2 regions of the Vibrio sp. RC586 genome follow, and region 2 is predicted to be linked to the other one. Evidence: riboswitches for the same ligand, from Rfam matches in the RefSeq annotation. Region 2 holds a riboswitch; the other holds the start of a gene.

Region 1 (8,235 bases), on a different contig from region 2:
TTACTCAGAAGAAGAACTGGCAAATCAAGTAGAAGCGGAAGATGAGCAAGAAGTCGTGGATGAAATCGCTGAACTTGTGGCAGAAGGCAATGGCGCGATTGTTTTTGAACACGAAATCGCTCTGCAAAGCTGTACTGATTGCGAAATGGATGAAGAGTAAAACAGATTTAATCCAGTGACTTTCTGTGCGGGTGGCGATGAGATTTTTCTCTAGCTCAAATAAAAAATCCCTCAGTGTTGGCTGAGGGATTTTGTGTTTTAGGGAGGGGAAATTAGAGTTTATCCCACGCCATTTCCCAATGGCTGCCTGTACCCGGTTGGTACTGAGTGGTATTGGTTGTCCATTGTTGACAGTAGCCAGAGTATGGCCATGGCTTACATTGGTAGATTGCGCCATCCGAACCTAGCACTTTGGTGCCAGCAACATACTCTTTCAAACCGTTAGGGAAGGCAAAGTCATAGTCACCTGGTGTTGGTGGGGTTTGTGGCTCAACCAACATAAAATCAAGAGTTTGCTGATCTTGCAGATTGCCATCGCGATCTTTGATACGAGAAACCAGCATGTGGTGCCCCGCTTTGGCTTCACTCAGTTCTAAGGTTACTGATTTCAGCTCGCCATCCGTCATCGCTTGAGTCCAGCTCGCTAGTGGTTTTTGGTGGTGGTTATAAACCGTCAGTTCTGCGGTCATTTCACCTTGTGCTTCTAGTGTCAGGTCAAGTTGAACAGGCTGCTCGCCAATTTCATATTCTTTCGCTAGACCTGAAACCGTCAGTGAATACTCAGGCTGTGGCGCTTCAATTTGGTAGCCAATTTCAACACGTTTCAAACCGCTGCCTTCTTTCAGGTAAATCGGGTTAGTGCCGTAAACTGGAACAAATTGATCGCCATTAAGCTGACCAGCTCGTTGCTGTTTTTGCGTTTGGTTAATTTTAGTCGCCAGAGCGTAAGACCATTGATTAGCTTGGGTTAGCATCTCAGAGTCGATTTTCAGCTCGGTACGGTAAGCTGGGTTTTCTCCGGTTGCATCAAATACTCGTGTGTACACGGTATCGCCAATGCTGAGATCCATGCTTGGAATGATTTGTCCGGCTTGGTTCCAATCTGGTAACACAGGGCCGTTACCATCAAATTTTACATCAATCACGTTATAGAAAGAGGCCGCAGTATCGCCCACATCCCATACCGCGAGGATGACTTGGTAACCTTCACGTTCTGGCACAATACATTCGTGGCTAACACGTTTCGGTGGTTGCACCATATTGCCTTCCACCACGCAGAATGGATTCAGATCAAAAGAATCGCGTGACAAAGCTTGGTTTGGGTTCCAGTTTGGCTTGGTGATGTAGTATTTCCAGTCTTTAGTGACGTGGTTAGCGGTAAATGTCCACTCAAAAGTTTGTGGACCTGCTTGGATTGGGCGTTTTACCCAACGGTCGGCGGTTTGTTCATCTAGTGCTGCGGCCAATGCCGATTCGGCACTGGCAATTTTGCCATCACGAGGGCCAGCGACTGGGAAGCCATCAGGGCCTTCCACACTTTGTGGTTCGTACTGAATACCACCACAGTTGGTATTTTTTTCTCCAGTTCCATTGGCGGCAAATTTACATAAAGTAGCTCGTCCCTCGGCAATGCCGTTTTCCACTGAAGAGACATAGCCGTGTCCATAGGCTAATCCACTGATACCGGAAAGGATCAGCGCGATAGCGGTCATTTTAGGTTGTTTTTTCATCACAGACTCTTTTTTGTTAGCTGACATAGTTTGACTGACAGATCGTCAGACGTAGTTCAGAGCTAATCTGAACTTTGGCACATTCAGCAACGCATAAGACAAAGCGGCGTAAGCCGAATTGGCAACCCCGCTATCATAGGTTTAAGAGGGCTTTATGAGCTTTCTTGACCGACAGACCGGAAGCTTTGCGTCCCATTTTTTCAAATGGTTTGCCGAAGTGTGACCGAAAGCAAATTTACTTAAGGTCAGAGGAGAAAGCGAAGTCATTACTAGGTTTGTGGAATGAAGCTCTCACGCTTAATTTTTAGAGTAAAATAACTAATATCTAAATGAAATAACTCACATTTATTTCATTTGAAATCCATATGCCATGCTTGTATTTGTTATTGCATATTGTCAATGGCTCACTGATCCAAATTGGGTGCCAGACGTAAATTCAGGCTAATAGCTTGAAGCACATCCTACAAAGTTCGCTCTTAACTTTACAAGAAGCACCATACACCATCCGGTTGCTCGATTGATATTGGGGATCAACTCAATCATGCTCACTCTGAAACGGCTATTGAAACTTATCGTGTTGCTCAAGGTGGATCTACTTAGCTCAAATAGAAGATTTTGCGCGGTAAATTTGGGGCTTCTGACTGAGTGCAATCCGGATCAAGTCGATGCATGGTACTTAGGGATTTATATTGATGCGATTGAATGGGTGGATCTTCCGTATACTCGTGGTATGGCGTTATTTGCGGATGGCGGTTTAATTGCCACGAAACCTTATGCCGCGAGCGGCTCTTACATCAAAAAATGAGTGCTTACTGCACTTCGTGTTTCTATCAGGTTGAACAGAAATCAGGTGAGAATGTCTGCCCACTGAGTTCACTCTATTGGCGCTTTATGCTCAAACATCGTGACTGACTCGCTAACAATCCTCCAACTGGGATGCTATATAAAACATGGGATAAGATGAAAAGTAGCGATCAACAGGTGATTTTAGTAACCGCCGAAGCATACATTAACCAGCTTGAAACTTTGTAACACAGGCCGAGCCAAGCCAATAAATCACAATTCGGCGCAATATTTGCTTGGTATTTTCAGTCAGAAGTTGGATTTCAAGCCCGAGCTTGGGCGGTTTGCCCCATGACAAGGTGAGCGTAAAGCTAACGCTTCGACAAAATAGTATAAAGAAATGGTGTGTTTGCTCTAATGAGTGAAAGGCTAATAAAATAATGTTTTATTGATAATGCATTGTTTTTATAGGTGTTTATGACTTACAGGTTACGCATGTACGCCCGAAAGTCATTGCAGCTTACTGTGAAGTACTTCAAAATTAGGGCGTTTCTATTTCTTCTTGGTTAAGAATGAGGTTTTGATGAGAGTCGCTGATCTACTAAAGCATCGAGCTGAAAACTTGGTTAAGCACACTGAATTTAAACAGTGGGTGTCTCCGTCTGTGCGCGAGTACTGGGATGACATTTTGCACAAAACCAATCGTCGCCCACTGTTTGCGTGGGTGAAAGATCTGCACCTGCCTGCCAATGAAGAAACGCCGATTCCGGAACCGATTGTGCTCAAACCGGAAGCTCAGGCTTTGTATGATCGACTGCAAACCCAAGTGGGGGAAGTGATCCACACTGGAGACTGGTTGCTGGTCGATCAAGAGCGTATCAATCAATTTGGTATGGTGACTGAAGACATGCAGTGGATCCATACCAATCCAGAGCGTGCGGAATCAGAGTCGCCGTTCAAAACAACGATCGCCCACGGCTTTTTAACTTTGGCCCTGTTGCCTCGTTTGACGGACAGTGTTGATGAAGAGAAATCGCTGTTTCCTACCGCAAAAATGGTAGTGAATATCGGCCTCAACTCTGTACGCTTCCCTTATCCAGTGAAATCGGGCAACCGAGTACGTGCTGTGAGCACGTTATCGAAGGTGACACCAATCAAGAAAGGTCTTGAGATCGAGCGTGAAATCAAGGTTGAGATCGAAGGCGTTCGTCGCCCTGGTTGTGTTGTGGTTTCGGTGATTCAACTGCATTTCTAATGTGCTTATATTTGAAAGCGAAGAATAAAAACGAAGATTAAAGACAAGGAGAGTTAATTTAATACTCTCCTTGCTTGTTTATGGCAGAACCCAATTAATCGATATCATTGGGCATAATATACCCATATTCAACGATCAGCTTCTTGGCGCGATCTGATTTCACAAACTGAATAAATCGTTGGGTGTCAGTATCCGCTTTGTCTGAGTAGTGCAGAATCAAAAACGGGCGAGAAAGCTGGTAACTGTGTTTTGCTATGTTGTCGGCTGTCGGATCGGTTTTCTCAAATTGCAGTGGTTTGACCGATTTATCGACTGAACCAATCGAAATAAAGCCAATTGCTTGGGTGTTGTGGTTAACCAGAGTTTTCATCATGCTGTTACTGTTAACCACTAACACGGAAGGGCTGATATCAGAAACTTGACGATCTTTGATCACTTTAGTCAGCCCCAGTAGGCTTTCGAAGCTATAGCGAGTGCCGGAAGAAGCTTCACGAGTTACGACAGCAATTTTTTGGTCATTACCGCCTACTTGTTTCCAGTTCGTTACCTGTCCTCTGTAGATTCCGTAGAGTTGTTCACGCGTTAAGTTGCCGACCGGATTGGCTTGGTTAACCACAGCAGCAATTCCATCATAGGCGAGGATAAAACTGTTTAAATTATCTTCTTCTTCACTTTCGGTAAGATAGCGCGAACTCATTGCAATATCGGCTACTCCTTTCTTAAGTAGGGTAATTCCTGCTGTTGTCCCCACTCCTTGTACTGCCACGAAAGATTCGGGGTGGGTCTTGTTATACTCTTCAGCCAGTACATCCATGATTCTGGCAACAGAAGTTGAGCCTGAAACGGTAATTTCACTTGCTTGCGCAGAAGAAGTCATCGCAGAGATGGAGAAGAAAAGTGCGCAAACGGCGGCAAGTGCCTTCCTATACATAAAGTCGCTCCCATAATGTAAAAAAATCCTGTGCAGTATGCCTGAAACGTATGACAAAAATGTGAATGAGTTCCTCGGTTTAGTTTTTGATTTGTGAAGTCTGCAAGGAATGTGGCTATTGCTTATACTCAAATGACACTAAGATCATGGAATCGATTTCTACAGATAGCCATACTGAGTAAATCTAATTACCCGCGAGGTTAAAAATGATTGTCAACCTTCTACAGCGACAGCTTGAACGCCGTGCCGAGTTACTCTGCATGAGCCGCAATCAGAGCGTGCCTGCTGAGTTAGGCAAATCTAGCTTTGAACCAATTGAAAATGGCGTTCTGTTTTCTTTGTGTCATTACAAGCTTGATTCGTCCCATTGTGATTATGAAAGTCTGGTGGCAAAGATCATTTGGGAAGAGGCATCAAAACAGTGGGCGCTCTATGTTTATGATGAAAAGCTAGCGAATAGCGAACCTTGGATCCCTTATCCTTTTTTAGCACGCAGTGAGGATTTAACCGCCATGATGCGTGAAGTGGAAAAAGACCCAAAAGCCTATTTCTGGGGTTAGCTTCAAGAGACGAAATCACAATCAGGTATTCTTGAATGCCTGATTAGAAAGCTCAAAATTGCTGACATGAGATTGAGGGAGAAGCCGCTGAGGTTCTCCCTTTCTATTTATATCAATCCACCGTTGACGGATATGACTTGCCGCGTTATATAGCCTGCAATATCGGACATTAAATAGCTTACAAGCCCTGCAACTTCTTCCGGTTGCCCCATTCGAAGCAGCGGAATTTTCGGCAGCGCGTGCTCTTTAACCTGTTCATCGACTATGCCGGTATCTATCAAGCCGGGAGCTACACAGTTAACGGTGATTTTGCGTTTGGCCAATTCAAGTGCCAATGATTTGGTTGCCCCTATCACTCCCGCTTTGGCCGCAGCATAGTTGGTTTGTCCTCGATTTCCCATTAGTCCTGAAACGGAGGCTAGCGTAACAATTCGCCCACCTTGGCGTTTTTGCACCATTGGCATCACACAGGGGTGTAGTACGTTGTAGAAGCTATCTAGATTGGTGTGGATGACGCCATCCCAGTCTTGTTCACTCATCGCTGGAAAAGCGGTATCACGAGTGATACCAGCGTTGTTCACTACGCCATAATAAGCACCGTGATTGGCGATGTCTGTCTCAATTTGCTGGCGACACTGTATTCGGTTGCTAATGTCAAACTGAAGTAAACGACCTGTTCCGCCGTTGTGTTCTATGTTTGCTAATGTCTGTTCTGCCCCCGCTTTATCACCCATGTAATGAACAATAATAGAAAAACCATCTTTGGCTAACTGAATGGCTATCGCTCGGCCAATGCCTTTACTTGCTCCTGTCACTAACACTTGCCTTGTCATACTTGGCTCCTGATTTTCATCGAGGTTAACTTTTCTTCGTTGGGTAGATAAACATTGAATTGGCATTGCGCAAGGGTGTGACCAGCATGCCCGATATGACCGCTAAACACGGCCATACCGCCTTCTTCTAAGATTTTTTCCGCGAACACGTCCAAGGTTTGCCCTTGCGAGAAAACGTGGCATTGCGTGTGGTAGCGGCGGCAGCCAAGTAGAAAACCAATGGGGGGGAGCGCACCATTTTTTCGTGCATGATAGCCTGACCATGCAGCAATAGATTGCGCCATAAACTCAATACCAATATAAGCGGGAATACTCTGGCTATCAGCCGAAAAAAACAGATTATGTTCACCAACATCCACTTGGCAGTGAATACGAGTTGGGAACACCTCCATGATGCGGTCGATCAAAATCATCGGTGCATCATGGGGGAGTAGACTAGCAATATCCGCCAATTCACTCATGGGCATACCCGAATATCAGACTGATGTTGTTGCCACCAAAAGCAAAGGAGTTGCTCAAAATGGCTTTGTTGCCTAATTTACAAGGTGCTTCGACTAAGCTCACTTGAATATCTGGTGCTTTGTTGCGGCAGCCTTGCTGAGGCAGGTTTAAATCGTATTTTAAGATGTGCCAAGCAATGGCAGCTTCAACAGCGCTTGCTGCTCCGAGTGTGTGGCCAGTTAGGTGTTTGGTTGAGCTTACTGGCACTTGGTCGCCAAACACGCGATAGATGGCTTTACTTTCCATACTGTCATTGAGTGGCGTTGCGGTACCGTGTGCATTGATGTAACCAATGTCTTGCTCTGTCAGATGTGCATCCTTGAGTGCATTACGCATCGCTTCTTCTGCGCCGTGTCCTTCGGGATGTGGTGCAGAAATATGGTATGCATCAGAGCTGTCACCGCTGCCGAGCAGGGCAATGTCACTCTTTTCTAAGCTCAGTAACATAAAGGCTGCGGCTTCACCGAGATTTATCCCATTACGGTCTGCACTAAACGGTTGGCAATGTTCACTGGAAAGTGCTTCAAGCCCATTGAAGCCATTAAGGGTCAGGCGGCATAGGGTATCTACGCCACCGATAATTACCGCATCGGCCATTCCTGCTAACAGCAGTCGTTTCGCAGAAATAAACACTCGCCCACTGGAAGAGCAAGCGGTTGAGATGGTGTAGCAAGGTCCGGTTAGCTCAAAATAATCTGCAATAAATTGGCTGATGTTACCCAGTTCTTGTTTACAGTAATGGTAACTTTCAGGAAAAGCACTCTGTTCCATTTTTACTTGATAGGCGTTTTCACCATCGGCAATGCCTGAGGTACTTGAACCAATAATCACGGCGATGCGGTGGTGGCCAAAGCGCTGTTTAGCTTCTTCTATCTGAGGAATAATTTGTGTCACAGCAGACAGCGCCAAACGATTGTTGTGAGTGTCGTAGTTCGCCGGTTTAATGGGCACTGCAGGTAATGGCTGAGTCACTCTGCCAACGATAGTGCTAGTTCCGCTATTGAGCAGGGAAGCTTCAACTTGTATCTGCTCGTTGCGATTTTGCTCTAGGCATTGGTGGACCTGCTCTGGAGTTGAGCCGAGCGCCGAGTGAAAGCCACAGCCATGAATAAAAACAGGTTGATAAGATTGCGAAATCATAGGCTTATACCATTATGGTTGTGTGATTCGGGGATTCCGTGTCTGGATCCACAGTGGTTGAATATACGCGAGTTTTTGTCGGGTCAGCATGGATAAACGCCATGCTGATGCCATTGAGAGATACGCTCAATCAAAACCGAGGGAGAGGCGAAACGCATCACTTGATCCTCCATTCCCACCGCAACTTGTGTGGTATGGCCTTGTGCCATGCGTTGCCCTGTTTTGGCATCGCTAATCACATATTGCACGCGCAAGCGGTTCTCCCATTCGGTCAAACAGGCTTTAATACAAATTTCATGGTTATAAGGAATGGCACGAACATACTTCACCTGAACATCAATTACTGGCCAGAGAAAGCCAGAGTCTGACATCTTCCGATAGCCATAATCGATTTTTTCCATCATGGCTCGGCGAGCCTCTTCGAAGAAGCGAAAATAGTTGCCGTGATAAATCACACCCATGGGATCGGCATCTTGAAACGAAGTGACGAGAGTCACTTGCG
Region 2 (8,235 bases):
GCTGGGAAGAGTCTGCGCAAGAGTACATGAAGATGTACCGGCTAGCGCGATTTGGCTAATGATGATGGTTTGTGAAAGGCACCCGTTGGTGCCTTTGTTTTTCTGGTTGTTTGAACAGTTTCTTACAACAGAAAGCATTCTCTCCATACAGTTTATGGTAGTCTTGGCCTGCGCAATAAAGAGGTTCCGATGACTGATATCGCTGAAAATGTCCTATTTCATAAAACCTATCTGCACCCGACCAGTAACGAGTGGGTGGTTTTTGTGCATGGCGCTGGGGGCAGTTCGTCAATTTGGTTTAAGCAGATCAAAGCCTATCGCCAGCATTTTAACTTGTTACTCATCGATTTACGTGGGCATGGTAAATCAAACCGATTACTTAGAGATTGGATTGCCAATCGCTATACCTTTAAAACGGTGACTCTTGATGTACTTAGAGTATTGGATCACCTGAAAATCCAGTCCGCGCACTTTGTCGGAATGTCGCTGGGTACCATCATAGTGCGCAATCTGGCTGAACTGGCGACACATCGTGTTAGCTCTATGGTGCTTGGTGGCGCCGTAACTCGGCTTAATACACGCTCGCAAGTGTTGGTTAAGCTAGGGCATTTGAGCAAGCACCTGATCCCTTACATGTGGCTCTATCGATTGTTTGCTTATATCGTTATGCCACAGCGTAACCAGAAAGAGTCTCGCCACCTCTTTATTCGTGAAGCTCAGAAGCTGTGTCAAAAAGAATTTAAGCGTTGGTTTACTTTAACGGCGGAAGTTAACCCACTTATGCGTTATTTTCGTGATCGCGAGCTACCAATTCCAACACTGTATTTAATGGGAGAAAAGGATTACATGTTTATTCACCCAGTAAAAGAGATGGTGGCGCTGCATGCGCAGAGTGAGCTGTATGAAATTCCCGGCTGTGGTCATGTCTGTAATGTTGAACAGCCGGATCTATTTAATCAACGCTCCATCGAGTTTATCCAACGTCAGATCAGCTAATCCTTTAATCATCAAGCTGGGTATAACCACACTGCCAACAAACCGCAAATTGCCCTTCGTGGCTTTCACCACATTCAGGGCATTGCCAGCGAGTTATTGCGGGCGGATTAAAAAAATCAGCGATAATTTGTTCAGCTGCCTTTTGCTGTGAAGGATTCACGAGCCATAACGATGGTGCGCTATTTTGATCTATTGGAATCTCACCGCGCAGCGCAAACAACATTTCTCCCCGCATCTCACACCGAATGCCCTGCTGACGCAGTAGTTGCATCAGCATATGGGCTTCCAATGGGTTAGAGGCAGTGTAAATCTTCATGCTAACAATTAGATGCTTACTTAATTGAAGATTGGATGGTGCGTTGCTGGAACTTATTCATCAACCACTTAACGATAATTGGGAATACCCCTAGTAGCACAAATGAAGCAAGGACAGGGAAGGACACGATTTCACCTAAACTTGAAATTTCCGCCAATTGTGTACCCGCATTCAGATAAACCGCTGTGCCGGGTAGCATACCTAGTTGGCTTACCCAGTAGTAGCGCCAAACAGAGATTGGGGTCAGTCCCATAACCAAGTTAATCAAAAAGAAAGGGAAAATCGGGATGAGGCGTAGTGAGAGTAAGTAAAACGCACCATCTCGCTCAACACCTTGGTTGATGGTTAACAGTTTATCGGCAAACTTCGCTTGAACCCAGTCACGCAAAAGAAAGCGACTACTGAGGAATGCGAGGGTTGCGCCAATGGTACTAGCGAAGGAAGCAAGTAGTAGACTGAGCCAAAAACCAAACAGCGCAGCACCCAGTAGAGTAACAACGGTTGCTCCAGGGATGGAAAACGCAGTCAATAAAACATATACCACAAAGTAAATGAAAGCGGCTTGCAATAGATGGGCATCAATATAGCTTGCTAATTCTGCTTGTTTGGCTTTCGCCATATCCAACGTGAGATATTGGCTAAATTGCGTCACCAAGATGGCGGTAATCGCGATCAAAATTAAGGCAATGATGAGTTTTTTATTCATGTAAAGATACCTAGTAATCATTTCGATGTTTTGGCAAGTGACAAAACACTTAAGTCAAGTATACCCAAACTATTTGGAGTTGCAGGTTGGCAGCAAGTCAGCGTAGCCAATACCTAACAGCCTCAGGAATGAATACACACATACTCACTGAGTTCAAACTCGCCAAATTAGGCGTGATTGCTGAGACTCTAAGAATAAAGAAAGGGGAAGAGCAGGATTTCTTTCAAAAAATAACGTGCCCAGATGGACACGTTATATGTACGTATGTCTTGGTGTGTTCACACCTAAATCTTGACGTGATTATGAACCTAAAACAGTAGGTTAGAGGTGCCTCAAGAGTTCATCACGACGATTTTGTGGGATCACTGACCAATGCTTACCTTCAATCGCACCTTCTAGAGCCCATAGCAACTCTAAGCTAACTTCTGCTGAGTGAGTACGCTGAATCGCTTTATACGCTTCAACAGCACCATGAGAGTGTAGTGATTCAACATTCTCAATCCCTGCTTTTTTGAGCATCCTTTCGGTTGCCAAGCGTAAGTTAGGCAGATCTTTTAAGCGCTCAGGTTTTGCTTGAGCTTGCGTTTCACGCTCTGCCTTAGCGACTTCAAGTGCAGCGCGAGCTTCAGTTAAGATGGAGGTTGGATTGCTCCAACAATCTTCAGGTAAAGCGTAGTACTTAGTTACGACAGGAAAGCCACGTTTCTTATAAACGTAAGGTTCATAACCTTGTAGTTTGAATTTTTCGATTGTGGCATCGTCCGCACGGATGTGCAGCGTTTCATTAACCACAAGCGCAAACATAGTTTCGTCGACGAAAATACCAAAGCCACCAAACATTGAACGAGATTTCACACGTCCTAGCTGCTCAAAGAGCCGCATTGAATCTTTTAATACTGGTTTATTCATGCTGTTAGTCTCGGAGTATTGTTACATACGCCACCAAATCAGGTCCGAGAAAATTAGCAAATGCATGCATCGGCCATGTCAATGATGAGTCAACATAGTGTATGCATTTTTTGCCATCGGTAACCCCGCTACCTACCATAAACTTTTGGTTTAGGCCGGAGGCTTTGCGTCCCACTTTTTCAAATGGTTTGCCCTGTGCGTGACATTTTTCCTGATAAAAATTAACCAATCTTGGCTTATTCTCACAACTTGGTATTTCAAATGTGAGAATAAGCTAAGTTATTAATACCTATGCTACATAGGTTTTGTCAAATTTATGTGACAAGCTTTCAAATATAGGCGTCATGAATTGTCAAGAAAGTTAGTTTTTTGTCAAGTCTTTCACTGTGTCGCGCTCGACAATTTCAGGATGCATTTCGAAAATTCGACGTTCGTGTTCTTTATCCTTGATGCGCTCTAACAAAATTTCAAAGGCGTTTTTCCCGACACGACGTTTCGGTTGGTGTACGGTAGTCAGCGGTGGTGAGAAATATTCCGCTAATTCAATGTTGTCGTAGCCAATCACGGAAATGTCTTCAGGTACACGGATGCCTTTTTGTTGCAGACGGCTCATCAAACCAAGTGCCATAGTATCGTTGAAACAAAACACCGCAGTTGGACGCTTATCCATAGCAAGGATTTTATCGGCAGCTAGCACCGCCGTATCACACTCAAAGTTGCCTTCTAAAATCCAATCTTCATTAACCGGCAATTTTGCCTCAGCCATAGCACGGCGGAAGCCTTGAATACGCTCTTGGCATGCTGCTTTAACAAAGTGACCGCTTAAGCATGCAATATCAGTATGACCACGGTCAGTCAGGTATTTGGTAGCCAAGTAACCACCTTCTTCTGAATTGTCGATGATTTTATCAGCGTGTGAGGTTTCTGGACCCCAATCCATGATTACTTTTGGAATGTCTTTGTGTGCATCCAGCATCTCTTGTAGCTCTTGGGTCAAGTCTGAACACATGACCAAAATGCCATCAACCCGTTTTTCAGCCAACATGCGAATGTAATCACGTTGCTTTTCATAGATGCCGCCTGTGTTACACAAGATCAGAGTGTAACCTTGGCGATAACAGTAGCTTTCTACGCCATCAATCACTTCAGAGAAGAACAAGTTAGTGGATTGCGTCACTAACATGCCGATGGTGCGAGTGGTGTTACATTTCAAGCTCCGTGCAACAGCGCTAGGAGCATAGTTGAGCTGTTTAACCGCTTCTTGCACTTTCTCCTGTGTGGTTTCAGCCACAAAACGAGTTTTGTTAATGACGTGAGAGACGGTAGTCGTTGACACGCCAGCAAGGCGTGCCACATCTTTAATCGTAGCCATAGAGTGTTCCTGTCGATGACTGCTGATGCCAGCGAATATTATTGGTTAATTAAATCAGCAGAAGTAAGGCGAGACTGAGCGAATCTTCACACTCTGTGCAGCAATGAGCGGTACTAGGCCGTACGTAAAGCGCTTCAATCACAATGCCTAAAGTAATAAAAATACAAAAACCGCCAAAAATTAGCGGTTTATATTTTTATTCGTTTTTTATCGTTTGCGGGTGGATTTTAGACTGCAAATCTGTTCACCGCAACGAAATTCATTCATCAAACTTTAAGTTATTTCGCGATCAATTCGTCTAGGCAAACTCTATTTACTGTGCCAAAGAGTCAGTTTGGTGTTGAACGGCAACCTTAAGTAAGAGAGTGACAAGACACTTATTCGATATTCGTATTCAGCTCTTGAAGGTAATCTTTGTCTTGTCTCACGAATGCCAATGTTAAACGAGCAACGGCTGCGTAAAGTCCAAAGTCATCAAATTGAGTGCAACGCTCAACAAAGGTGGGTAACCAGTTGAGTAAGTGTTGTTCGATAAATTCAGCTTGTGCTTTCGATGCGTTATCCAAGTCCGCAGCCTGTTCATTTTGATTAGCACTAATGGCAAGGTGAGCCAAAAAATCGAGCTGAATTGCGAGATGGTCGGCGGGTTCATTGAGGTTTTGAGCCACCTTAACGCCTTGCGTGGCGAGAAGCTCGCGCATTTTTTGTGCGGGTTTACCGTTTAGTAGCCCTTTATCCGTGTAGACAGATGCGTAAGGTAGAGCTGAATCACGATCGGACTTCAAAAATAAATCACAGAAATCCGCAGCAAGTTCAAGCTGAGCATCGGTTCTATCTTGCAAACGATTCAGCGCTTCTATCAAACTTTTCACATCTGTGGTTAGGCTTTCTTCTGCCGCGAGTCCAGTCAAAAATGTGCGGATTTCCGCTGAATGGTAGTGTGCGAGATCTTGTTCAGTCAGCTCTTTAATAAATAGGCTCGACAACCACCAATAGACTTCTGCGCGTTTTTCATTGAGGATTTTCAGTTCTTGTATCATTTTTGCACTCCCAATCGGTTGGCTCTTAGTCTAAACCATAAAAATGAACAGCTATCATGCTGAACATGTCTATTTGTGAAAAGATGCAAATGAGTTGTGAATGTGCTGAGTGGGGCTTGAGTTGCATCAAGAAAAAGTGATGTTTCTCACGATTTTTCTCGAAATATTAATAAATATGAATAGAATAACCCTGCGATAAATCCAGTTATTTAAAATGGTGCATTATGAGCTATCACGTACTTGTGGTTGAAGACGATCTCGTTACCCGCAGTAAGTTGAGTGGTTACTTTCAAAACGAAGGCTACCAAGTCACACAGGCGGAAAGCGGAGCGCAAATGAGAGAAGCACTAGAACTCAATGATATTGATCTGGTGTTGCTGGACATTAATTTGCCCGGTGAAGATGGTTTGCTATTGACGCGAGAACTACGCGGCCAATCGGAGATTGGCATTATTTTAGTGACAGGACGCACAGACAGTATCGACAAAATCGTTGGCCTTGAAATGGGGGCAGACGACTATGTCACAAAACCCGTTGATTTACGTGAGCTGCAAGTGCGAGTTAAGAACTTGTTGTGGCGTATTTGCCTTGCTCGTCGTGATAACAGTGCAGACAAGCAAGACGATAAACTGGTTTATTTTGGTGAGTGGACATTTGATGTTCAGCGTCGTGCACTTAGCCGTAACGGCGAGCCAGTAAAGTTAACTAAAGCTGAATATGAGCTTTTAGTAGCGCTTTCTTCTTATCCTAATCAAGTGCTAAGCCGAGAGCGCATTTTGAACATGATCAGTCATCGAGTGGACGCTCCAAACGATCGTACCATTGATGTTTTGATTCGCCGTATGCGCGCCAAGATGGAAATTGATCCAAAGAACCCACAGATTTTTGTCACCGTACATGGTGAAGGTTATATGTTTGCGGGTGATTAGCTTTGGTTTAACTCATCTTGCTTGATGAGCACTTTTGATAAGAGAGTGTAAGGCAAATAAAAAAAACCGGCAGTTCGCCGGTTTTTTTGTCGCTCGTGGAAAGTTTAAGGTGTGGCAGGAGTAGGCTCAACCGCGGCATCGCCAGCTACTGTCTCTTCAATTACAGCGGGATTGGCTAGAGGCGTTTCTACATCGCCTGCTACCGTATCGCGCAGTTTTTGCCACAATAATCCCAGAGTTTCGTACCAATACTGTTCAGTCTGTTCAAGATAGCGGGCTTTAGGGATGTACTTATCCCACGGCTGAGCAATATTCAGGTGGCCGAGGAAATTGGTCGGGGCAGGTATTGGGTTTAACCCTGCCGCTTCAAATTCACGCATGGCGCGTTTCATGTGGCTAGCCGAGGTCACTAACACCATACGTTTCTGCTGTACAAATGCGGCGGCTTGACGCGCTTCTTCCCACGTATCTTTAGCGGTTTCTAGCAAAATAATGTCTGATTTGGGTACGCCGAGTGCAAGGGCGACACGCGCCATCATACGTGCGTGGCTTACCTCACTTCCTCCAGCATATCCAGAGAGGATCATTTTCGAACCTGGATACATACGGTTAATCCGAATGCCTTCGGCAAGTCGCATTAAAGCCGCGCGGCTGAGTTCAGATGTTGGGGGAATATCATCGTCCACCACATGGCCGTTACCCAATACCATGACGTAATCGACAGTCCCCTCAACGGGCAGAAAAGCCGTATAGGTTCTTTCGAGTGGCATTAAGAGGCGAGTCGCTATGGGTTGGAAAGAGATAAAGAAAATACCGGTGAGAGAGAACAACACCACAAGACAACCGGTTTTACGTTTTGCTGTGAACATGATCAACATCAGGCCCACGAAACCAATGATCAGCAACGCTGGCAGAGGCATTAACAGTGAAGAAAAAATTTTTTTCAGCTCAAACATAGAAAAACAGTCCGAAAAAACAGCACTTGATTATAAAAAGAGTCGAAGCCTCTTTATTCCTGCCATTCCTATGACAGAATAGCGGGCACGATTCGTTATCATAACTCAAGCTACCGTGACAGAAGATCGCAATTTCGACGATATTGCCCACAAATTTGCAAAAAATATATACGGTTCTGACAAAGGTGAGATCCGCCAAGTCATTGTTTGGGAAGATTTGGAGCAGCTTCTCAGTCAACTGGACACGCAAAAAGTTCCCTTGCACGTGCTCGATGCGGGTGGCGGCTTGGCGCAAGTATCGCAAAAAATCGCTCGCCTTGGGCATCGAGTGACACTCTGTGATCTTTCTTCGGAAATGTTGCAATTGGCCGAACAGGATATTGCAAACAATGGCCTGCTTGAGCAGTATCGCTTCGTCCATTCACCAGTGCAGACGATTCAAGCACACCTTGATGCGCCCGTGGATTTGGTGCTGTTTCATGCGGTGATGGAGTGGTTGGCGGAGCCCAAACCAGCGTTGCAAAATTTGTTGGCGCAAGTTAGAGCGGGCGGCATGGTGTCGGTGATGTTTTACAACTATCACGGTTTGGTTTACAAAAACGCCGTGTGTGGCAACATTCCGCACGTGCTAGAAGATATGCCGCACCGCAAACGGTTTAAATTACAACCGCAGAAAGGCTTGCTCCCCGAAGAGGTCTATCAATGGATCGAAGAATCGGGTTTTGAGATCTGCGGAAAATCCGGTATTCGCTGTTTCAGTGATTACATCGGAAACATGAAAAACATGGGCGAATACCAGTATGAGGATTTGGTGGCACTGGAGCGCAAATTCTGCCGTCAGGAGCCTTACCTCTCATTGGGCCGATACATTCATGTATGGGCTAAGAAAAAACAATAACAGGAAACACAATGAGTGAGTTTACTCAGGATACTGTGCAAAAGCCTATCGACGAACTCGTCACTTGGGTAAAACAGTATGACTTCTCATTGAATCTGCCTACTGAGCGGCTG

Evidence for each region. A riboswitch is a leader RNA that binds a small molecule or an ion and turns the genes downstream of it on or off. The one in region 2 is predicted to bind cyclic di-GMP.
Region 1: linked by a shared signal. The riboswitch ahead of gbpA (N-acetylglucosamine-binding protein GbpA) and the one ahead of VOA_RS04500 (TfoX/Sxy family DNA transformation protein) in region 2 are both predicted to bind cyclic di-GMP.

The regions. Positions count from the first base shown of each region.
Region 1 is NZ_ADBD01000010.1:471,132-479,366, reverse strand. Features, by position in the region: gene VOA_RS05860 (hypothetical protein) at 1-160, shown strand, start outside; gene gbpA (N-acetylglucosamine-binding protein GbpA) at 273-1,730, opposite strand; cyclic di-GMP riboswitch class I at 1,848-1,954, opposite strand; partial or broken gene VOA_RS19635 (cryptochrome/photolyase family protein) at 2,356-2,762, shown strand; gene VOA_RS05875 (MaoC family dehydratase) at 3,097-3,768, shown strand; gene VOA_RS05880 (phosphate ABC transporter substrate-binding protein) at 3,863-4,699, opposite strand; gene VOA_RS05885 (DUF3024 domain-containing protein) at 4,906-5,259, shown strand; gene VOA_RS05890 (3-ketoacyl-ACP reductase FabG2) at 5,367-6,092, opposite strand; gene VOA_RS05895 (hotdog family protein) at 6,089-6,553, opposite strand; gene VOA_RS05900 (beta-ketoacyl-[acyl-carrier-protein] synthase family protein) at 6,546-7,733, opposite strand; gene VOA_RS05905 (acyl-CoA thioesterase) at 7,817-8,235, opposite strand, start outside.
Region 2 is NZ_ADBD01000013.1:217,654-225,888, reverse strand. Features, by position in the region: gene glgA (glycogen synthase GlgA) at 1-59, shown strand, start outside; gene VOA_RS04485 (alpha/beta fold hydrolase) at 190-996, shown strand; gene VOA_RS04490 (putative signal transducing protein) at 1,001-1,312, opposite strand; gene VOA_RS04495 (TVP38/TMEM64 family protein) at 1,329-2,018, opposite strand; gene VOA_RS04500 (TfoX/Sxy family DNA transformation protein) at 2,340-2,927, opposite strand; cyclic di-GMP riboswitch class I at 3,043-3,130, opposite strand; gene purR (HTH-type transcriptional repressor PurR) at 3,289-4,299, opposite strand; gene torD (molecular chaperone TorD) at 4,677-5,339, opposite strand; gene torR (two-component system response regulator TorR) at 5,564-6,268, shown strand; gene elyC (envelope biogenesis factor ElyC) at 6,373-7,224, opposite strand; gene cmoM (tRNA uridine 5-oxyacetic acid(34) methyltransferase CmoM) at 7,340-8,122, shown strand; gene mukF (chromosome partition protein MukF) at 8,134-8,235, shown strand, end outside.